Regions from separate parts of the Streptomyces luteireticuli genome, predicted to be linked through region 4. Evidence: riboswitches for the same ligand, from Rfam matches in the RefSeq annotation. Region 4 holds a riboswitch; each other region holds the start of a gene.

What was found. A riboswitch is a leader RNA that binds a small molecule or an ion and turns the genes downstream of it on or off. The one in region 4 is predicted to bind cyclic di-AMP.
Region 1: it holds a riboswitch for cyclic di-AMP, as region 4 does, so the genes downstream of both, AB8735_RS27845 (M23 family metallopeptidase) here and AB8735_RS32485 (C40 family peptidase) in region 4, are expected to answer to the same signal.
Region 2: it holds a riboswitch for cyclic di-AMP, as region 4 does, so the genes downstream of both, AB8735_RS06345 (C40 family peptidase) here and AB8735_RS32485 (C40 family peptidase) in region 4, are expected to answer to the same signal.
Region 3: it holds a riboswitch for cyclic di-AMP, as region 4 does, so the genes downstream of both, AB8735_RS16365 (transglycosylase family protein) here and AB8735_RS32485 (C40 family peptidase) in region 4, are expected to answer to the same signal.

Annotation. Positions count from the first base shown of each region.
Region 1 covers NZ_CP167927.1:6,180,806-6,186,316, forward strand. The annotation lists gene AB8735_RS27830 (DNA topoisomerase (ATP-hydrolyzing) subunit A) at 1-198, opposite strand, end outside; gene AB8735_RS27835 (pitrilysin family protein) at 444-1,802, shown strand; gene AB8735_RS27840 (pitrilysin family protein) at 1,847-3,214, shown strand; cyclic di-AMP (ydaO/yuaA leader) riboswitch at 3,447-3,603, shown strand; gene AB8735_RS27845 (M23 family metallopeptidase) at 3,617-4,426, shown strand; gene AB8735_RS27850 (GntR family transcriptional regulator) at 4,638-5,366, shown strand.
Region 2 covers NZ_CP167927.1:1,584,329-1,589,839, reverse strand. The annotation lists gene AB8735_RS06365 (sugar phosphate nucleotidyltransferase) at 1-617, shown strand, start outside; gene AB8735_RS06360 (NAD-dependent epimerase/dehydratase family protein) at 627-1,505, shown strand; gene AB8735_RS06355 (spherulation-specific family 4 protein) at 1,502-2,146, shown strand; gene AB8735_RS06350 (endo alpha-1,4 polygalactosaminidase) at 2,128-2,991, shown strand; cyclic di-AMP (ydaO/yuaA leader) riboswitch at 3,183-3,334, shown strand; gene AB8735_RS06345 (C40 family peptidase) at 3,340-3,819, shown strand; gene AB8735_RS06340 (hypothetical protein) at 3,989-4,618, shown strand; partial or broken gene AB8735_RS06335 (terpene synthase family protein) at 4,682-5,065, shown strand; gene AB8735_RS06330 (terpene synthase family protein) at 5,050-5,511, shown strand, end outside.
Region 3 covers NZ_CP167927.1:3,717,355-3,722,865, forward strand. The annotation lists gene AB8735_RS16355 (septum formation initiator family protein) at 1-122, opposite strand, end outside; gene eno (phosphopyruvate hydratase) at 245-1,525, opposite strand; gene AB8735_RS16365 (transglycosylase family protein) at 1,803-2,534, opposite strand; cyclic di-AMP (ydaO/yuaA leader) riboswitch at 2,539-2,718, opposite strand; gene AB8735_RS16370 (transglycosylase family protein) at 2,979-4,064, opposite strand; gene AB8735_RS16375 (cytochrome P450) at 4,180-5,418, opposite strand; gene AB8735_RS16380 (DUF6479 family protein) at 5,473-5,511, opposite strand, start outside.
Region 4 covers NZ_CP167927.1:7,222,749-7,228,259, forward strand. The annotation lists gene AB8735_RS32465 (8-amino-7-oxononanoate synthase) at 1-471, shown strand, start outside; gene AB8735_RS32470 (DUF397 domain-containing protein) at 500-751, opposite strand; gene AB8735_RS32475 (helix-turn-helix domain-containing protein) at 768-1,661, opposite strand; gene AB8735_RS32480 (ATP-binding protein) at 1,936-2,364, shown strand; gene AB8735_RS32485 (C40 family peptidase) at 2,454-2,927, opposite strand; cyclic di-AMP (ydaO/yuaA leader) riboswitch at 2,933-3,130, opposite strand; gene AB8735_RS32490 (hypothetical protein) at 3,415-3,720, opposite strand; gene AB8735_RS32495 (ATP-dependent Clp protease proteolytic subunit) at 3,727-4,350, opposite strand; gene AB8735_RS32500 (helix-turn-helix domain-containing protein) at 4,571-5,497, shown strand.

The DNA.
Region 1 (5,511 bases), 1.0 Mb from region 4:
GCCCATCTCGTTCATCTGGAAGAGGATGCGCCGCTGCACCGGCTTGAGGCCGTCGCGGGCGTCGGGCAGGGCCCGGGAGTAGATGACGGAGTAGGCGTATTCGAGGAAGGAGCCCTGCATCTCGTCGACGACGTCGATGTCGAGGATGCGCTCCTCGAACTCTTCCGGCGGCGGGGTCTTCGTGCTGCGGCGGGCCATCGCGGCTGCGGCTCCTTCGATCGGTTGCCGGGGGCGGGTACGACGCCGACCATTGTGGACCGCCCCACCGACAACCCCGACCGCGACCCGTCCACAAGAGGGCACCCGGCCGGGAACTTCGCGGGATGTCAGTGCGCTTGCATACAGTGACAGCACAGTTCATCCGCGAGCCGTCGCGGGCGCCGCACGGTTGCGGCGGCGCGCGACGAGGCGAGAAGCAAGCGATCGAAGGGACGTACATGCCCATGGGTCACACGGCCGCGCAGCGGGCCGGTACCGGCGGCCTGACAGCGACCGAGCACCGCCTGGCCAATGGCCTGAGGGTCGTGCTCTCCGAGGACCATCTGACCCCGGTCGCGGCCGTCTGCCTCTGGTACGACGTCGGCTCGCGGCACGAGGTCGAGGGCCGCACCGGCCTCGCCCACCTCTTCGAGCACCTGATGTTCCAGGGCTCGGCGCAGGTCACGGGGAACGGCCACTTCGAGCTGGTGCAGGGCGCCGGCGGTTCGCTCAACGGCACCACCAGCTTCGAGCGGACCAACTACTTCGAGACCATGCCCGCCCACCAGGTGGAGCTGGCGCTGTGGCTGGAAGCCGACCGGATGGGCTCGCTGCTCACCGCGCTCGACGACGAGTCCATGGAGAACCAGCGCGACGTCGTCAAGAACGAGCGCCGCCAGCGCTACGACAACGTGCCCTACGGCACCGCGTTCGAGCGGCTGACGGCGATGGCCTACCCCGAGGGCCACCCGTACCACCACACGCCCATCGGCTCCATGGCCGACCTGGACGCCACCTCCCTGGAGGACGCGCGGGAGTTCTTCCGCACGTACTACGCGCCGGGCAACGCCGTCCTCTCCGTCGTCGGCGACATCGACACCGAGCAGACGCTCGCCTGGATCGAGAAGTACTTCGGCTCCATCCCCGCCCACGACCGCAAGCAGCCCCCGCGCGACGGCAGCCTGCCGGACGTCATCGGCCGGCAGCTGCGCCAGGTCGTGCGCGAAGAGGTGCCCTCCCGGGCCCTGATGGCCGCCTACCGCCTGCCGCACGACGGCACCCGCGAGGCGGACGCCGCGGACCTGGCGCTGACCGTGCTCGGCGGCGGCGAGTCCTCCCGCCTGCACAACCGCCTGGTCCGGCACGACCGCAGCGCCGTCGCCGCCGGCTTCGGCCTGCTGCGCCTGGCGGGCGCCCCCTCGCTCGGCTGGCTGGACGTCAAGGCGTCGGCCGGTGCCGAGGTCTCCGCCATCGAGGCGGCGGTCGACGAGGAGCTGGCCCGCTTCGCCCTGGAGGGGCCCACCGCGCAGGAGATGGAGCGGGCCCAGGCCCAGCTGGAGCGCGAGTGGCTGGACCGGCTGGCCACGGTCAGCGGCCGTGCCGACGAACTGTGCCGCTTCGCCGTGCTCTTCGGCGACCCGCAGCTCGCCCTCACCGCCGTGCAGCGCGTCCTGGACATCACCCCGGAGGAGGTGCGGGCCGTCGCCAAGTCCCGCCTCCACCCGGACAACCGCGCGGTGCTGGTGTACGAACCGACCGGCCCGCAGGCGGACGCCGACGCACAGGCCGACGACAACGCACAGGAACAGGAGACGGCCCAGTGACCGACGCCGCAGTCGTGGGCGCCACCGACACCGCGGAGCCCGCCATGCACTTCCACCCGCAGCCCCGGCCCGGCACGGCCACGCCCTGGGACTTCCCGGCCCCCGGCCGCGAGGTGCTGCCCAACGGCCTGACGGTGCTGCGCTGCCACCGCCCCGGCCAGCAGGTCGTCGCCGTCGAGGTCAGCCTGGCCGCGCCGCTGGAGGCCGAGCCCGCCGGGCTCGACGGAGTGGCCACGATCATGGCCCGGGCGTTCTCCGAGGGCACCGACAAGCTCAGCGCCGAGGACTTCACCGCCGAGCTGGAGCGCTGCGGCGCCACCCTGGACGCGCACGCCGACCACCCGGGCGTCCGGCTGTCGCTGGAGGTTCCGGCCTCCCGGCTGCCCAAGGCCCTCGGCCTGCTCGCGGACGCCCTGCGCGCCCCCGCCTTCCCCGACAACGAGATCGAGCGCCTCGTCCTCAACCGCCTCGACGAGATCCCCCACGAGCTGGCCAACCCGGCCCGCCGGGCCGCCATGGCCCTGTCGGACGCGCTCTTCCCGGCCGACTCGCGGATGTCGCGGCCGCGCCAGGGCACCCAGGAGACGGTCGAGCGCATCGACGCCGCGTCCGTCCGCGCCTTCTACGAGGCCCACGTCCGCCCGGCCACCGCCACCGCCGTCGTCGTGGGCGACCTCACCGGGGTCGACCTCGACCAGGCCCTCGCCGACACCCTCGGCGCCTGGACGGGCTCCCCGGCCGAGCCCCGGCCCGTGCCGCCCGTCTCCGCCGACGACACCGGCCGCGTGATCATCGTGGACCGGCCGGGCGCCGTCCAGACGCAGCTCCTCATCGGCCGCACCGGCGCGGACCGGCACGAGCGCGTCTGGCCCGCCCAGGTGCTCGGCACCTACTGCCTGGGCGGCACCCTGACCTCCCGGCTCGACAAGGTGCTGCGCGAGGAGAAGGGCTACACCTACGGCGTCCGCGCCTTCGCCCAGGTCCTGCGCTCCACCCCGGACGGCAGGGGCACCGCGATGCTGGCCATCAGCGGCTCGGTGGACACCCCCAACACCGGCCCGGCGCTGGCGGATCTGTGGACCGTGCTGCGCACCCTCGCCGCCGAGGGCCTGACCGACACCGAGCGCGACGTCGCCGTGCAGAACCTCGTGGGCGTCGCCCCGCTGAAGTACGAGACGGCGGCGGCCGTCGCGGGCACCCTCGCCGACCAGGTCGAGCAGCACCTGGCCGACGACTTCCAGGCCCGGCTCTACGAACGCCTCGCGGAGACCGGCACGGTGGAGGCCACGGCGGCCGTCGTCGCCGCCTTCCCGGCCGACCGTCTGGTGACGGTCCTCGTCGGGGACGCTGCCGAGATCGCCGAGCCCGTCAAGGCGCTCGGGATCGGCGAAGTGACGGTCATCTCCGCCTGAGCGGGCCGATTTCGGCCCGACGGCGGCTCAGGGGCGGGCCAACGCCCCAGGCCATGGAGGCGCGTGGGTCCTGAGGGACCCACGCGCCTCCGATATGCCCGAATTGACAAGGTGGTTGCACGAGGGCTGTGTGGCGTGCGTCACGAAAACGCGGTTCCGTTTGCCGTTCGAATCTGACGCCGATTAGCTTCGGGACGGCAGTCCGTCAGATCGGAGCCGCAACCGCGGCCCCGGGCAGCCATCGCCGAGTCCCCGTACGGCGCGAGCCAGGGGAGCCGGGGAACCACCTGTTCCCTGGGGTGAATCGGATCCCTCTCCGGAGGGGGCCGTAGGAGACCTTCCTGCTCCGAACCCGTCAGCTAACCCGGTAGGCGACAGGGAAGGAAAGGAACAGCCGCAGCCATGGCGTTCACCCGTGCCACCGGGAAGCACCGTCGTCCGAGCCGCGCCGCCCGTGTCGGCGCCAACGTCGCCGGTATAGCCACCCTCACCGCCGCGGGCGTCGTCGCCGGCGTCGCCGCTCCGGCCTTCGCCGCCTCCCCCGCGGACGATGCCCAGCGCCACGAGGACACCGGCCTCACCCAGGCCGTCGTGCTCTCCGACCACGTCGCCGACAGCGTCGGCGAGCAGGCTCAGATGCAGCAGGGCTCCGCCGACCAGGCCGCCGCCCGCCACCAGGCCGAGGCCGAGGCCACGCAGCAGGCCGCCCTGGTCAAGAAGCGCGCGGACGAGGCGAAGCGCAAGGCCGAGGCCGAGCGTGCCGAGCAGGAGCGGGCCGCCCGCGAGGCGGAGCGCAAGCGCCTCAACGCGTTCGTGCTGCCGATCGCCGGCTCGTTCGTCTCCACCACCTACAAGGCCACCAGCGGCCTGTGGTCCTCCGGCAGCCACACCGGTGTGGACTTCCACGCCGCCGAGGGCACCACCGTGCAGGCCGTCGGCGCCGGCACCGTCGTCGAGGCCGGCTGGGGCGGCGCGTACGGCAACAACATCGTCATCCAGCACAACGACGGCACCTACACCCAGTACGGCCACCTGTCGTCCATATCCGTCGCCGTCGGCCAGGTCGTCACCCCCGGCCAGCAGATCGGCCTCTCCGGCTCCACCGGCAACGTCACCGGCCCGCACCTGCACTTCGAGGCCCGCACCGCGCCCACCTACGGTTCGGACATCGACCCGGTCGCGTACCTGCGCGCCCACGGCGTCGACCTGTAGGACACACCTGGACTTCCCGAAGGCCCCGGCTCCGGCCGGGGCCTTTCGGCATGGCCAAAACATTTCCCTGCCCTGCGGGCGGCTATCGGAATTCGCACGTGATTGCAATAGAGTCGATCGTCCCCGGGCATCCCTGAGCAGACGTCAACCGGATGCCGTCCGGCCGGTCCGGCGGGGCGATGCGGAGGGGTTCGTCGATGCGGGGACGTTCGTGAACGGCGACGGCGACGAGGCGGGGGACGCCCGCCGCGTCTCCGCCCAGGCCGTGTGCGCGGCCATCCGCGACGACATCGTCTCCGGCGCCTTCCCGCCCGGCAGCCGGCTCATCGAGGAGCTCCTCGCCCGCCGCTACGGCGTCTCCCGCGTACCCGTCCGCGAGGCCCTGCGCACCCTGGCCTCCGAGGGGTTCGTCACCACCCGCCGGCACGCCGGCGCCTGCGTCGCCGAGCCGACCGAGCAGGAGGCCGCCGATCTGCTCGACGTCCGCGCCCTGTTGGAACCGCTGGGCGCCGCCCGGGCCGCCCAGCGGCGCACCGACGCCCATCTGAAGGTGCTGCGGGGGCTGGTGAGGCTGGGCCGGGAGCGCGTCCGGTCCGGACGGACGGGCGAACTGTGCCCGCTGGGCGACTGGTTCGACGAGACGCTCGCCCAGGCGTCCGGCAGTCCGAGTCTCGCCGCCCTGCTCACCCAGGTCCGGCGGAAGATCTCCTGGGTGTACGAGGCCGAGCCGCCCGCCCGTCCGGCGGAGACCTGGGAGACGCACGCGGCGCTGGTGGACGCCGTCCTGCGGCGGGACGCCGAGCGGGCGCGGTCCATCGCGGCCGTACGGGCCCAGCGGCAGCCGGGGGAGTTCCGGCTGTGGCGCCCGGTCCCGCCGGCCGGGGTGCCGCGGGCGGCGGACGGGAAACGCGCCGTAAACACGGCGAGCGCCCGCATTTAACAACGCCGGGCTATTCCAGTACACGGAAGGAGTTCCGGCCGGGAATCGTGGCGGTTTCCGGGCGGGCTCCCGCCCGCCCGTGCGCCGGGCGGCGCACACGACGGGGCCGCGGCGGCCGGTGCGGGCCACCGCGGCCCCGCCGCGC
Region 2 (5,511 bases), 5.6 Mb from region 4:
CCATCCTGGAGATCGTGATGCGCCAGCTGGCCGGCGCCGGATTCACCAGCTGCACCCTGGCCATCGGCCACCTCGGCCACATCATCCGCGCCTACGTCGGCGACGGCTCCCAGTGGGGCCTCGAGGTCGACTACACCACCGAGGAGAGCCCGCTCGGCACCATGGGCCCGCTGCTCACCATGGCCGACCGGCTGCCGGAGACCTTCCTGGTGATGAACGGGGACGTGCTCACCGACCTCGACTTCGCCGACGTCCTGCGCTCCCACCGCGGCTCCGGCGCCCCGCTGACCATCGCCACCTACCCCCGTCAGGTCAGCATCGACTTCGGGGTCCTGACCACCGAGGCCGGCCGCGTCACCGGCTTCACCGAGAAGCCCAGCATGGACTACCGCGTCTCCATGGGCGTCTACGGCGTCACCCGCGACGCGCTCGCCCGCTACACCCCCGGGCTCCCGCTCGGCTTCGACGAGCTCGTCCTCGACCTGCTCGCCGCCGGAACCCCGCCCAACGCCTATGAGTTCGGCGGATACTGGCTCGACATAGGACGCCCCGACGACTACGACCGCGCCAACGCGGAGTTCTCCCACCGCCGCGACCTGCTGATCAAGGGAGCGTGACCGGCCCGCATGCGCATCCTCCTCCTGGGCGCCACCGGCTTCCTGGGCCGGCACGCCGCCGGGCAGCTGCGCGCCCTCCCCGGCGCGCGGGTGCTCGACGGCGGCCGGACGCCCGGCAGCGCCGTCCCCTGCGACCTGGCCACCGCCGACCCGGAGCGGCTGGCCGGGGCGCTGCGCACGGCGGCCCCGGACGCCGTCGTCAACTGCGCGGGCGCCACCGCCGGCAGTCCCGCCGTCCTCGCCGCCGTCAACGCCCGCGGCCCGGCGGTGCTCTGCGAGGCGCTGCGCGCGGCGGTGCCCGGCGCCCGGCTGGTGCACCTCGGCTCGGCCGCGGAGTACGGGCCGGCGGCCGCGCCGCACTCCCTTGCCGAGACCGACCCGGCCGCGCCGCTCGGCCTCTACGGGGCCACCAAGCTGGCCGGGACGCTGGCGGTCACCGGCTCCGGCCTCGACGCGCTCGTCCTGCGGGTGTTCAACCCGCTGGGCCCCGGGGCGCCGGACGGCTCCCTCGCCGGGCGGCTGGTGCGGGGCATCGCGGACGCCGGGCCCGAGGGCACCGTGCGCACCGGTGACCTCTCCGCGCACCGCGACTTCGTCGACGCGCGGGACGTGGCACGGGCGGTCGTCCTCGCCGTCACCGCGCCCGAGCCGGTCACCGGGGTCCTCAACATCAGCAGCGGCACGGCCCGTACGGCCCGCGAGGTCGCCGAGGGGCTGGCGGGAGCCGCCGGGTTCCACGGCCGGATCGCCGAGGACGGCGCCGGGTCGCCGCGCTCGGCCGCGCTGCCCTGGCAGCAGGCCGACATCACGGCCGCGGGGCGGGTGCTGGGCTGGAAGCCGTCCTACGCCTTCGGCACCACGCTCGCCGATCTGTGGGCCGCGCGGTGACGGAGCCGTCGCTGCTCGTCCCCCTGTACGTGCACCCCGGCGCCGAACCGGGCCCATGGGAACGGCTCGTACGGGCCGCGCCCGCCCTGCGGGGCGTGGTGCTCAACGCGGCGGACGGGCCGGGGCAGTTCCCCGACCCGTCCTTCCGGGCCGCCGCGGTGCGGCTGCGCGCGGCGGGCGTGCCCGTGCTGGGGTACGTCGACACCGCCTACGGCCGCCGCCCCCTGCGCGCGGCCGTCGCCGACCTGCGCCGGCACCGGCGCTGGTACGAGGTCGACGGCGTCTTCTGCGACCGGGTCGCCGTGGAGGCGGCGCTGCTGCCGCACTACCGCCGACTCGCCCTGTTTTCCCGCGCGTTGGGCGCGCGGACCGTCGTGCTCAACCCCGGCACCCACCCGGATCCCGGGTACGCCGAGGTCGCCGACCTGCTCGTCACCTTCGAGGGGCCCTGGGAGGCGTACCGCACCGCGCGGGTGCCCGGCTGGACGGCCGACCATCTCCCCTCGCGCTTCTGTCACTTGGTCTACGGTGTGCCCCAGGAGTGGGCCGGACTGGTGGCCCGCACGGCCGGAAGACGCGGTGCCGCGGTGCACTGCGCCGTTCCGGGGAACGGAGAGAATCCATGGCAGACCGCACCGTGAGATGGCTTCGGGGCGGAGTCCTGGCGACGGCCGCGCTGCTGGTCGCGACGGGCTGTTCGGTGACGACATCCCCTTCCGACGACGCGTCCGACGACGCCTCGAACGCGCCGAGTTCGCCGCCCTCCGCGCATCCGCGCCCCGGCACGCGCTGGCAGCCCAAGCCCGGCACCCGCTGGCAGTGGCAGCTCGACGGCGCCGTGGACACCTCCGTCGACGTTCCCGTCTACGACATCGACGGCTTCGAGAACGACGCGGCGACCGTGGCGAAGCTGCACGCGAAGAAGCGCAAGGTGATCTGCTACATCAACGTCGGGGCGTACGAGGACTGGCGTCCGGACCAGGGGAAGTTCCCGGCGTCCGTGCTGGGCGCGAAGAACGAGGGGTGGAAGGGGGAGAAGTGGCTCGACATCCGGCGCCTGGACGTCCTGCGGCCCATCATGGCGGAACGTTTCGACATGTGCCGGAAGAAGGGGTTCGACGCGGTCGAGCCCGATCTGACCGAAGGGTTCCGCAACAAGACGGGCTTTCCGCTCACCGCCGCCCACCAGTTGGCGTTCAACCGGATGATCGCCTCCCTCGCCCATGAGCGGGGCATGGCCGTCGGCCTCAAGAACGACCTGGAGCAGATACCCGAGCTGGTCCGGGACTTCGACTTCGCCGTCAACGAACAGTGCGCGCAGTACGGCGAGTGCGAGCGGCTCAAGCCCTTCGTGGACAAGGGGAAGGCCGTCTTCCATGTCGAGTACGAGATGGCGCCCGGGGAGTTCTGCGGCGAGGCGAAGGAACTCGGGCTGTCCTCCATGCAGAAGAAGCTGGGGCTGAACTCCTGGCGCAGGGCCTGCTGACGTGGCGTCCCGAAACGGGACGTAACGTGACGGAAGTTCACCGCACGGTGCGTGAAGAACCTCACAGAACACCGTTTCGGCACCGGTTTTCGGTGGCGGATGGTGCAGGATCATGCACCGAACAACCAAGACCCCGTCACAGAGGCGGGCGACCCGGGCGGACGCCGAGTCCTGCCGCCGCTCCGGGTGCGGACCTGATTTCGCGGATCGGCAGGAGCGGGAGACCCAGGCAGGACGAACCACGAAGGCGGTGGTTCTAGGGGTGAAGCCACTTGGTGGCCGGGCAACTTTGTCAGCCCGAACCCGACAGGTCATCTTTCGCAGGCGGATGACGAAGGGCTTATCGGCATGTCTGCGCTGCCTCGAATACCCGCGCTCATCTCCCGGGCCGGTACCGCATCGGCCCTCACCGCCGCGACCGTCGCGGCCTCCGTCCTCCTCCCCGGCCTGGCCGGCGAGGCCCAGGCGGCCACGTCGCCCGGCGCCAAGGCCGTCAAGGTCGCGGCCTCGAAGAAGGGCTCCTGGTACCAGTGGGGCGGCACCGGCCCCAACCGTTTCGACTGCTCGGGCCTGACGCAGTACTCCTTCAAGAAGGGCGCCGGCAAGAAGCTGCCGCGCGTCGCGGCCGACCAGTACAACGCGACCCGTCACATCTCGCGCGGCTCGCGCACCACGGGTGATCTGGTCTTCTTCCACTCCGGCAGCAACGTCTACCACGTGGGTATCTACGCGGGTGGCGGCAAGATCTGGCATGCGCCGGGCACCGGGAAGAAGGTCCGTCTGGAGAAGATCTGGACGAACAGTGTGTGGTACGGGCGCGTGCGCTGACGCGCGCGAAGAGCACATGGGTCCCCCAATGGGGGCCTGGGCGGGCCGGGGCGGATGACCGCCCAGGCCCGCCCGCGCATGCTTCCCCCGGACAGCGGTACCGGGGTGGCCGGCGGGGGTGCTCGCAAGAAGCATGAGGGGAGGCAAGCACCCCGAAAGGTGCCTCTCCATGCGCCGCAGAACCATAGTCGGGATATCCGCCGTGTTCGTGGCCGCGCTCGCCACGAGTGCGTACGCCGTCGACTCGCTGCCCCTCCCCGTGGGGTCCGGAAGTGCCCAGTGCTCCGTCTCCTGGCAGGCGCCGGGCATCACGTTCACACCGCAGACGCCGGTGCAGGGCGCCACCGGGCCGAGTGTCGCGTACACCGATGTCACGGGAACGCTCAATCTCGACGCGACCCCGACCGACGTCATCGACGACCCGGCCAAGCTGGCCTCCGCCGTCACCCTCACCCTCGACGCGACCGGTGGATTCACCTTCTCCGACGCCCAGGGCAGGAAGGTCGAGGCATCGGCCCCCCAGGGCCCCCTGCCGACCGGGACGACCACCTACCTGGTCAAGAGCCCTGCCAGCCCGGACGGTGTCCGCATCCCCGTCTACTCGTACGGCCTGCCGTCCACCTTCTCGCCGTCCATCACGTCGCTCCTGCCGGTTCCCGCGCTCACCGTCACCATGGCCGGTCTCCGGGCGGACTTCACCCCGGAGCTCATCTCCACCCTCAACTCCACCTTCGGCGCGGGCACGGCGAAGAGCGGTGACTCGCTGGGGGTCTGCGCCGGCATGTTCTCCACCGGCTAGCCGGGGGCGCAGCCGTGGACCTGCTCGTGCCGCCCTTCGCCACACCCGGCACCGCGCGGCTCCATCCCTCGACGCGGGCCACCGGCCTGGTGGCCGACGGTCCCGAGGGCGAGCGCTTCGACGCGGCCCTGCTGGACCGGCCGGCCGCCTGGACGTACCCGAACGCCACCCCGGACGGACTGCTGCCGGCCACCGACTGGATGCTGGTTCTTCGCCTTCGACGACATCCTCGACGACACGGCGGAAGGGCGCTACCAGGACTTCGCCGTGTTCGTCGCGGACACCCTCAACTCCGTTCACGGACAGGCCGCTTGCCCGGCTCCGCACCCGTGCGTGGAGCCGTACCGGAAGGCGCTGGAGGAGCTGTGGCGACGCACCACGGCGGGCATGCCGCCCGCCTGGACCCGGCGCCTCGCCGGTGACCTGGCCGCATACGCCAACTCCTACCGGACCCAGGCCCTGGTGAACGCCGGAAGGCTCCGCTCGCGGAGGAGCACTACCGCCGGCACCGGCTTCTCTCCAGCGCGGTCCATGTCTCCCTCGGCATCGGCGAGGCCGCGTCGGGACACCCGGTGCCGGAGACGCTCTGCGTCCACCCTTCCGTCCAGGCGGCGCGCGAGAGCGCCAACAACGTCGTCGCCTGGGCCAATGACCTCTACTCGGCGCCCAAGGAACTGGAGCGGGGAGATCTGTGCAACTACGTGTCCGTGCCGCGGTACGAGCGACGTTGCTCGGCCCAGGAGGCTGCCGCGTATGTCGCCGCCCTCATCACGGAGCAGACCGCGCGGTTCCACGAGGCCGAGGCGCAGATCCGGGGACGGCTCCTCCCGCGCGTGGGCCCCGGGGAACGGCGGGCCCTGGAGGCGATGCCGGACACGGTCGTCTCATGGATG
Region 3 (5,511 bases), 3.5 Mb from region 4:
CGGCCGGTGAGCCGGCTCCGGCGGGGCGGCCGCGTGCGCCGGCCCCGGGCGTCCGGCCCCTGGACGAGCGCCGTGCCGATCGCCTTGAGCCTGGTCGCGGTGGAAAACCGTTCCGCCGCCACGTCGCCTCCCCGCTGGTCACTGCACCGAAGCCAAACCGTCCCCGGCCACGGTACGGGACCGTGGCCGGGGACGTGGTGAGGCTTGAGGCTTTGTCAGCCCCGGGCGTCGGCCCTGGAGGGGATCAGCCCTTGAAGCGCGGGAAGGCGGAACGGCCCGCGTACACCGCGGCGTCGTCGAGGATCTCCTCGATGCGCAGCAGCTGGTTGTACTTGGCCACGCGCTCGGAGCGGGCCGGGGCGCCGGTCTTGATCTGGCCGCAGTTGGTGGCGACGGCCAGGTCGGCGATGGTGACGTCCTCGGTCTCGCCGGAGCGGTGGGACATCATGCACTTGAAGCCGTTGCGCTGGGCCAGCTCGACGGCGTCGAGGGTCTCGGTCAGCGAGCCGATCTGGTTGACCTTGACCAGCAGGGCGTTGGCGGCGCCCTCCTCGATGCCGCGGCCGAGGCGCTCGGGGTTGGTGACGAACAGGTCGTCGCCGACGAGCTGGACCTGGTCGCCGAGGCGCTCGGTGATGGTCTTCCAGCCGTCCCAGTCGTCCTCGAACAGCGGGTCCTCGATGGAGACCAGCGGGTACGCGGCGACGAGCTCGGCGTAGTAGTCGGTCATCTCGGCCGCGGTGCGGTCCTGGCCCTCGAAGGTGTAGACGCCGTCCTTGTAGAACTCGGAGGCGGCGACGTCCAGCGCCAGCGCGATGTCCTGGCCGGGGGTGTAGCCGGCCTGCTTGATGGCCTCGAGGATGAGGTCGAGGGCCTCGCGGTTGGAGCCGAGGTTCGGGGCGAAGCCGCCCTCGTCGCCCAGACCGGTGGACAGGCCCTTGGCCTTCAGCACGGCCTTGAGGGTGTGGTAGACCTCGGTGCCCCAGCGCAGCGCCTCGGAGAACGACTCGGCGCCGATCGGCGCGATCATGAACTCCTGGATGTCCACGTTGGAGTCGGCGTGCGAGCCGCCGTTGAGGATGTTCATCATCGGAACGGGCAGCAGGTGCGCGTTCGGGCCGCCGAGGTAGCGGAAGAGCGGCAGGTCGGACGCCTCGGAGGCGGCGTGCGCGACGGCCAGGGAGACGCCCAGGATGGCGTTGGCGCCCAGCGAGCCCTTGTTGTCGGTGGCGTCCAGGTCGAACATCGCCTGGTCGATCAGGCGCTGCTCGGTGGCGTCGTAGCCGACGAGCTCCGGGCCGATCTGCTCGATGACGGCCAGCACGGCCTTCTCGACGCCCTTGCCCAGGTAACGGTTCTTGTCCCCGTCACGGAGCTCGATGGCCTCGAAGGCGCCGGTGGAGGCGCCGGACGGCACGGCGGCACGGCCGGTGGAGCCGTCGTCGAGGCCGACCTCGACCTCGACCGTGGGGTTGCCTCGCGAGTCGAGGATCTCGCGAGCTACGACGACGTCGATGGACGGCACGAGGGTCTCCTTCGTGTGTGTCTGAAGTTCTGCAGCACGAGCCTAACGGGCCCCGGAGGGTCCGCCCGCCCTCGGACCGCCGCCCGGCCGGAAAAATGGCACAAACGCCGAGATCACGGGATGAATGGGCTGGATGTTCGCCCAGCGGTGAACGGCTCGGGGAACCACTGGGGGAACCGCCCGGTGATTCTCCCGCGGGAACGGCGGAGCCCCGCTCCGATGCGGCTCGGGGGGAGCGGGCGCATCGGAGCGGGGCGGTTCGCCAGGGAAGGCTGCGTCAGCTGAGGTGCAGCTTCTGGCCGGGGAAGATGAGGTCGGCGCTCTCGACGATGTCCTTGTTGCGGTCGTAGAGCTTCTCCCAGCCGCCCTTGACCTTCTTGGCCTCGGCGATCTTGGCGAGGGTGTCGCCCTCCTTGACCTGGTACTCGCCGTCGCCCATCTTGACCGTCTTCGGGGCGGCGTGGCGGGGGGCGGCCGGCTTGGCGGCCGGGGCCTCCTCGTCGCTCTGCTGCGGAGCGGCGTGCTTCGGCGCGGACTGGCGCTCGCTGCGGTCGGCGTGCGTCTTGGTGGAGACGCTGCGCTCGCCGGTCGACTTCTGGGTCTTGGTGGACGAACCGGAGGTGTCCACGTCGGCCTTGGCGCCGCCGGAGGACAGCGGACCGGCGCTGGCGCAGCCCCAGGCACCGGGGCCCTGCATGGCGAGGAGCTTCTCGGCGACGGCGATCTGCTGGCCCTTGGTGGCGAGGTCGGCGCGCGGGGCGTAGGCGGTACCGCCCGCGGCGGCCCAGGAGGACTGCGAGAACTGCAGGCCGCCGTAGTAGCCGTTGCCGGTGTTGATCGACCAGTTGCCGCTGGACTCGCACTGGGCGACGCGCTCCCAGGTGTCGACGGAGGCGGCGTGGGCGGAGGTCGCGGCCATCAGCGGGGCGGCGACTGCGGCGCCGGTGACACCCGCGAGCGTGGCGATGCGGACGGCCTTGTTCGGACGACGGTGCTTGCCCTTGGACATGACTCGGTTTCCTCACCGGCGCCTACGAGGTGAGCTGTCGGGTTCGGACGTGAGTTGCCCGGCCCGGTGGCTTGCGCGCACCAGGCTTCACCCCTAGCCGCTGCGGCACCCCGGTCACTGACCGGCGGACCGTCGCGGCGACTTACCTTGGTTCCCCCGCTCCTGCCTACGGCGCTTGCGCGACGACTCCCCCGGCCGCCGGCAGGATTCGGCGTGACGACCGTGGTGCTCGCGGTGGCGAGCGGTGACGACGTTAAGCACAGGCGGCCTACGGGTTCAAACCCCCCTTTTCGGCCACCGGCTGGATCCAACCCCCTGAGAAACTCGGTGTTTCCGCAGGTGAGAGCCGCTTCCCCGGCTCCTGACGGGCCGTATCCGAGACGCTGTCAACGAGACCCATGTCTCACTTTCGCTCGGAACGGACATTCGACCCGAACTGCCCTCCTACTTCTTCAGTTCGAGCTGCTGGCCTGGGTGAATGAGATCCGGATCGGAACCGACGACCTTTTTGTTGTCGTGGTAGATCCGGTGCCAACCGCCGGGCACGGAGTGCTCCTGCGCGATGGCTGACAGGTTGTCACCGGGGCGCACGGTGTAGTCCTCGGCACGCGACCCTTGTCCATGTGCTTCCGCACCACCGCGCGAGGAGCGCTCCGCGCCCGAACGCGGCTGCTGCGCGCGGTGCTTGCCGGTACCCGCTCCGGCGTCCGCGCCGGTGGCCGTGTCCGCTTCCGCACCACGGTCCGCGCCCTGGTCGCCGCTCGCGCCGGACGTGCTGCCGGGCGCCGGCGAGTGCGGCGCGCGGGACGGTCCGTCGGGCCGGTCGGCGGAGCGGGAGGGCGCGGGGCCGGACTTCGGCGCCTCCGGGGCCGTGGACCTGCCGGAGCCCTTCCCGGGCGCCTTCGCGTCCGTCGTGCCCTCCGCGGCGTCCTCGGTGTCCCGGGTGCCCTCGGCCGGCTTGCGGTGCTTGCCCTTGGCGTCCTCGCCGGAACTTCCGCTTCCGGACGGGGTGTCCGACGGGGTGTCCGACGGAGTGCCCACGGTCCCGGACTTCCCCGGCGACCGGTCGTGCTCCCGCGCCCCGGACGGCGGCCTGTGCTCCGGCGCCGGGGTGGAGGCGTCGGCCCGCCCCGGGTCCACGTCCGGCGCCGGGCCCTCCTTGGCCAGGTCCGACTTCACGGCACAGGCGGGCCAGGCGTACGGGCCCTGCTGCTTGAGGATCCGCTCGGCGACGGCGATCTGCTGGGCACGGCTGGCCTGGTCGGGCCGCGGCGCGAACTCCCGGCCGCCGCTCTCCTCCCACATGTCCTGCGTCATCTGGAGCCCGCCCAGATACCCGTTGCCGGTGTCGGCGCTCCACAGCCCGCCGCTCTCGCACTGGGCGACGCGGTCCCAGGTGGGGGCGTCCGCCGCGTCGGCGGTGGTGGCCCCGAGCAGCGGCATGGCGATTCCCGCGCCCGTCACGCCCGCCGCGAGCACGGCGGCGGGAATCTGACGGGGGCGTCGATGTCGACCTTTCCCGGAGAGCATGCGGTCACCTCTCATGTGGCGGCTGAATATGACCGTCGAACATAGCGACGGCCCCCAGCGGTCACAAGCAGGCGCGAGTGCGGTCGGGTGACGGTCAAAGAGAGTTGACCTATAGTCATGTGCCCGTGTGCCCGGGCTCCGGGGAGAAGGAGACGGGCAGGGTGCGCAGGCCCCGCATGATGAGCCCGCCACGCCACCGCAGTTCCTCGGGATCCACGGAAAGCCGCAGGTCGGGAAGGCGGCGCAGCAGCGTCGCGAGTGCCGCCCGGCCCTCCAGCCGCGCCAGCGGCGCACCGAGGCAGTAATGGATGCCGTGCCCGTATCCGAGGTGCTGATTGTCACTGCGGGCCAGGTCGAGCGTGTCGGGGTCGGCGAACCGCTCCGGGTCGCGGTCGGCGGCCGCCAGAACGACGAGCACGGGGTCCCCCTCGGCGATGCGCTGCCCGCCGATCGTCAGGTCCCGCGTGGCGAACCGCCAGGTCGCCAGCTCCACCGGGCCGTCGTAGCGCAGCAGTTCCTCCACCCCGGTGGCGAGCAGTTCCTCGTCCCCCTCGGCCAGGGCGTCCTGGAGCCGCGCGCGCTGCCCGGGGTTGCGCAGCAGGGCGTACGTGCCGTTGCCGATGAGGTTGACGGTCGTCTCGAACCCGGCGAAGAGGAGGATGAAGGCCATCGCGGCCGCCTCGTTCTCGGTGAGGTGCTCGCCGTGGTCGCTGGCCCTGATCAGCCCGGAGATGAGGTCGTCCCCGAGATCCTCGCGCTTGCGGTGGATCAGCTCCGCCAGGTACGTCCGCATCCGCTTCACCGAGCGGGCCACCCCGCCGCGCGGCCCGCCGCCGTGCCGGATCATCATCCCCGCCCAGTCCCGGAAGTCGTCCTGGTCCTCCGGCGGGACCCCGAGCAGGTCGCAGATGGCGTAGATGGGCAGCGGGAAGGCGAACTCGTGGATGAGGTCCGCCTCGCCCCGGCCCGCGAAGCCGTCGATGAGCCGGTCGGTCAGCTCCTGGACCCGCGGCGCGAACTCCGCGACCCGGCGGGGGGTGAACGCCTTGGAGACCAGGCGGCGCAGGCGGGTGTGGTCCGGCGGGTCGATGTTGAGCAGATGCGTCATCAGGTTGGCGCTCCGCTCGCCCGGAATGCCTACCTTGCCCTTGCCGTGGGCGGACTCGGAGTGGTGCACGGGGTTCTTCGACAGCCGCTGGTCGGCGAGCGCCTGCCGGGCATCGGCGTACCGGGTGACCAGCCATGCCTCGACACCGCTGGGCAGCGTGGTGCGGTGCACGGGGGCGTGCTCGCGCAGCCAGGCGTAGGCGGGATAGGGATCGCTCGCGAATTCCCAGGTGAAGAGGGGCGGCATGGAGGAGGGGCTGTTGTCGTGCACGCCCCGACGCTACCGGGCCCCTCCGAGCGCTCAGTGATGCCCGCCCCCGCCGCTGCCGAACGAGCCGCT
Region 4 (5,511 bases):
GCCCAGGGCGGAGTGGTCCTCGGCCCCGCCCGGGTCATCGCCCATCTGGTCAGCAGCGCCCGTACGTTCATCTTCGACACCGGCCTCGCCCCCGCCGCGGCCGCCGCCGCCCTCGCGGCCCTGGAGGTGCTGCGCCGTGAACCCGGGCGCGCGGCCAGGGTCCGCGCCGTGGCCGGCGACCTGCACGCCCGGCTGACCGGCGCGGGCCTCACGGCCGTACGCCCCGACGCGGCCGTCGTCTCGGTACGGGCCCCCTCGCCGCGGGCGGCGGTGCGCTGGCAGGCCGACTGCCGGGCGGCGGGGATCGAAGTGGGCTGCTTCCGGCCGCCGTCGGTGCCGGACGGCGTCTCCCGGCTGCGGCTGACCGCCCGCGCGGACCTCACGGACGCACAGGTGGAACGGGCGGCCGGCACGGTGGTGGGCACGGCCGCGGCGGAGGGGTTCCTCAACGCCCGTCGAGCGCACGGGTGATGCCGAACGCCCGGGTGATGCCCCCCCTTCACCGGAGGCCCGGGCCGCCCCGCCGCACCAGGGCGACGAACGGGCACCAGGCCGTGGACGGCAGCAACAGGGCCGGTCCCGCCGCCCACTTGGAGTCGCGCACCGCCAGCAGGCCCGCGCCGAGGGAGGCCGCCTCGACGCAGTTGTTCATCCCCGTGCTGTGACTGCTGCGCCTCCATCGGGCGACACACAGCGCCGGAAGGACCGGAAGAGCCGGACGAAAGGGTACGGACCGCGGCGGTGCGGACATGGCGCCTCCCTGAGCGTCACTGCGTACCGTGATGGATCCCTGCGATGTAGTCCAAGGACTTCTCGTGCGGGAGGGCGTGCGCCCGGAGTATGGCGAACGCGGAGGCGTACGCCCGGAGGTCTTCTTTCCGTTCCAAGTAGAGGCTACTCGTCAAGTGGTCGAGCACGACCACGTCCAGATCGGCGATGCGCGGAAAGGAGAAGATGACGAAAGGCCCGGTGATACCGATGTGGTTGCCCCGGGAGAAGGGGAGGACGTGCAGCCGTACGTTCGGCAGGGCGGCCGTTGCCAGCAGATGTCCCAGCTGTCCCGCCATCACCTCGGGACTGCCCACTTCATGGCGGAGCACCGCCTCGTCCAGGACCGCGCACAACTCCAGCGGCTTTCCGGGCTGCTCGCGGTGGAGCACCGCCTGCCGGGCCATGCGCACCCGGACCAGCTCGTCGACCTGGTGGTCGGGCGGGTCGGCGAGCGCGGCCCGGGTCACCGCGCGCGCGTACTCCGGGGTCTGCAACAGGCCCGGCACCACGGTGGTCTCCAGGGTGCGCGAGCGCGAGGCCTCCGACTCCAGGCTGATGAAGTCCAGATAGGCGGAGGGCAGCAGATCGCGGTAGGCGTACCACCAGCCGCGCCGGGCCCCCGTCCGCCCGTCCCCCGGACCCGTGGTGTCCGCCCCGCACAACGCCCCGAGCAGCGCGCGCAGTTCGGGATCGGCGACCCGATAGGCGTCCAGCAGCCGGGCGACGTCGGAGGGTTTGGCGCCGCTGCTGCCCGTCTCGATCCGGCTCACCTTCGACTGGTGCCAGCCGACCACGTCGGCGGCCTGCCGGCTGGTCATTCCGGTGAGTTCGCGCTGGCGGCGCAGCTCGGCGCCGAGTTTGCGGCGGCGCACCGCGGGTCCGTACCGCATCGGCCGTCCCTCCCCTCGCGCGTGCCCACGCCTCTGTGCCGGCGCATGAGAGCCGGCCGGCCCATGAGAGCCACTCGTGCCTGCCCACGAGAGTCAATAGACCATGACGCCGACCGCATGCGGTCTCCCGTCGCAGAGTTCACCGCTTCGAGCGACAGATATATGCATATCCCGGTCCATCGCTCCCATCCCGGTCGTTATCAGTGGCACCCTGTCCTGCAGAGCCGCCCGGGGTTCCTTCCGTGAACGGCACCGGCGGGAAAGGGGCAGCGCCATGGCAGACCACCAGGAAGCATCCGTCACCCTGCCGAGCACCCCGGCCTCGGTCGCCACGGCCCGCCGCTACGTCGCGTCCGTGCTCGCGGAGTGGGGGCTGCCGGACGGCACCGAGGAGGCGGAGGCGGTACGGCTGATCGTCTCCGAACTCGCCACCAACGCCGTGCTGCACACCCGTGGCCAGTCGCCCGTCTTCACCGTGGATATGTATCTGGAGCGGGACGAGGAGCTGAGCATCGGGGTCACCGACAGCCACCCCCGTTACCCCCGGCGGCTTCCGGCGGCCGTCCAGCAGGACAACGGGCGGGGGTTGGTGATCGTCCGCTGGCTCGCCGCCGAGCGGGGCGGCCGGCTCTGGTTCACTCCGGCCGAGGACGGCGGCAAGACGGTGTGGATCCGCCTGCCGTGGACCGTCCCCGTGTGCTGAGGCCCTTGCGCCGGCCCCCGCGCACCGGTGCCGGGCGGCGCGGGATCCCGCACCGCCCGGCAGACGCTCCCTCCCCCGGGGGAACGCCGTCAGTCGCCCACCCGGCCGTACCAGACGTTGTTCGTCCAGATCCGCTCGAAGCGGACCACGGAACCGGTCTTGGGGGCGTGCAGGATCTTGCCGTTCCCCGCGTATATCCCGACGTGGTAGACGCCCCGTCCGGAGTGGAAGAACACCAGGTCGCCGCGCTCACGCGCCGAACGCGGAATATGGCGGGTGCGGTTGTACTGGGCAGCGGCCGTGCGGGGCAGCTGCTTGCCGGCCCGCTTGAAGGAGTAGAGGGTCAGGCCCGAGCAGTCGAAGCTGTACGGGCCCGTCGCGCCCCATTGATAAGGCGAGCCCTGCTTGGATACGGCGATCTGCAGGGCCCTGACCGAGACGGACGCCGCTTCCGCCTTGGAGGTTCCGGCCGGCGTCAGCACCGTGACGCCGACTGCGGCGAGGGTCAGGGCCGATGCGGCCTTGGCTTTGGACAGCCTTGCGGGACGTTTGTGCGCGCCCATGTCGCATACCCTTCGTCAGCCGCCTGTGAAGGATTGCCTGTCGGGTTCGGGCAGGCGAAGAATGCCCGGCCGCCAAGGGCGGCTTCACCCCAAGGGCCGGCTCCGGAGAGCCGTCCCGCCGTGCTCGGGTCCTCCATCCCTGCCGATCACTCCCTGTGTCGACCCGTCGTCCCGGCGGCGGCAGGGTTCGGCGTCCGCCCGGACCGCCCCGCCGTGTGGCGGGGTCTTGTCGTCCCGAGGATCTTGGCGCAGCCGCGGCGCCGAAGCCGAGGGGAACTCTCGTTATGTGAGCCTCGTCACCTGTGGGCAATTCAGGTGGACGCGCGGCGATTTGACCGTCATCGGCGGCCCGGGGTGAGTCCGTCACCTGCGCCGGTTAGCGATCACTCGCGCGCCGTGTGCGCGTTCCGCGCAGAGTGATCACTGCGCGGTGTCCACGATCGCGTCCGCCGTCTGACGGAATCCAGATGAAAAGCGTTTCCGTTCCTCAACTCGCGGACGACGGCGGCAACATCAGCCGCGTGGTGCGCCGCTCCCCGTCCAGAACACGCATCGCACGCGCCATTGTCCCCGTGTACACCTCGCGTTCACCTCGCTCGAACATGACGGTCAGGGCGTCCCGCAGACCGGTGGCCGCGACCACCAGAGCCTGCGCGGCTCGTAGCCCTCCGTACGTGTCGCGCCCGCGGGCGGGATTGATCCGGCCGAGGAGATCCAGTACCTCGAGATAGCGGTCCACCAGCTCGCCCTCGGCGCGGGTCAGGGCGGGCAGCGGCGGGAGTTCGGGCAGCATCGCAGGTCACCCCCCGTTCCCGGCGCGGTGGCCGACGATCCGGTCGGCGAGCCCGTAGGCCACGGCCCCGGCCGCGTCGAGGACGACGTCCCGCCCGGTCTCCTCCCGTACCCGCTCGGCGCTCCGCCCCGTGTACCGGGCCAGCAGCTCCGTCTGGAGGTCCCGCTGCCGCAGCAACTCCTCGGCGTGCAGGGCCAGATCGGAGGGCTGTCCCTGGACGGGCCCGGGCAGCCCGGGCGGCCCGACGACCACCCGCGCGTGCGGCAGCACCGACCGCTTCCCCGGTGTCCCGGCCGCCAGCAGCAGTGCGGCCGCGGGCCCGGCCCGGCCCAGACAGACCGTCTCGACGTCGCAGTCGATGTAGCGCATCGTGTCGTGCACGGCGCACAGCGCGGCGAAGGAGCCGCCGGGGGAGTTGAGGTAGAGCGCGATGTCCTGCCCGGGCGCCGCGTGCTCCAACTGCATCAACTGCGCGATCACATCGGTGGCCGCGGTGTCGTCGACCGCCGTCCCCAGCATGACGATCCGCCCCTCCAGGAGTTTGGAGTAGGGGTCGAGGGTGCGGTGGCCGTAGGCGGTGCGCTCGGTGAACTCGGGGAGGACGTGGCGGGCGGTGGGGCGGAGGGTCATGGGTGTGCTCCTCGCATGGGTACGGGCCCGTCCGTGAGGCGGGCCGTCTGTAAAAAATGTACAGTACGTACGTTTGTCTGTGAGGGGGGACCGCTCCGCGAAGGGTTCGTGAGGGCTTCCGCACGACGGTGGCGGGCGAGGACTCCGGCAGGAGCGTGGGAGAAAGTAGGGTCTGTATCAAGGGGATTCGGCGTGATGGGCCGCCGAAGGGAGCGACTGCATGGACGACCCGACGACGGTGACCGTCATCAAGGAGGCCCACTCGGCCGAACTCGCCTTCCGCGACCCGCACCCCCTGCTGGCCGGCCATGTCCTGGGATACACGGGGGCGGACTTCTCGCTGCCCCGGCCGCAGGTGCGGCAGGTGACGGCGCTGGCGGCGGTGATGCTCCTCATCGACTTCGAGACACCGGTCCGGAGCCTTGTCACCGACGCCCCGGGGCCGCCGCGGAGCCTCGTGCTCTCTCCGGTGTCCGGGCTGAGCGACCGCCCCTTCGCCATCCGGCAGTCCGGACGGGAGTACGGCCTGGTGGCGCTCCTCACGCCCCTGGGGGCCCGTGCGCTGTTCGGTTTCCCCCTGTGGGAACTGGCCCGCAGGAGAGTGCACTTCACCGATCTCCTGGGCCCGGACGGCCGACGGCTCACCGAACGGCTCGCCGAGGCCCCGGACTGGCCCACCCGGTTCCGGATCACCGATGATTTCCTGCTGGCCCGCATCGGCGCGGGGCCGGAGCTGCCGCCCCAGGTCGACTGGGTCTGGAGACGGCTGACCGGCCCGGCGGCCGTGCCGATCGGCGTGGTGGCGGACGAAGTGGGCTGGTCCCGGCAGCACTTGACCGCCCGCTTCCACCACGAGGTCGGGCTGCCGCCCAAGACCGTGGCCCGCATCGCCCGGCTGCAGCGCGTCATGTCCCTCATGCGCGGCGCCCGTCCGCCCTCCTGGGCCGACGCCGCCGCGATGTGCGGTTACGCCGACCAGTCCCACCTCAACCGCGACTTCCGCCTGCTGACCGGCTGCACCCCGGCCGGTTTCCACACCCTCACCGACGACTGGTCCAGCGTCTACATCGGCAATCCGCGGGTGTACTCGGCCCTCAGCTCGGCTCCGGGCCGCCGTCGCCGGCATTCGGATCTGGTGCCGCTCTGACGCCGCCGCCCCGG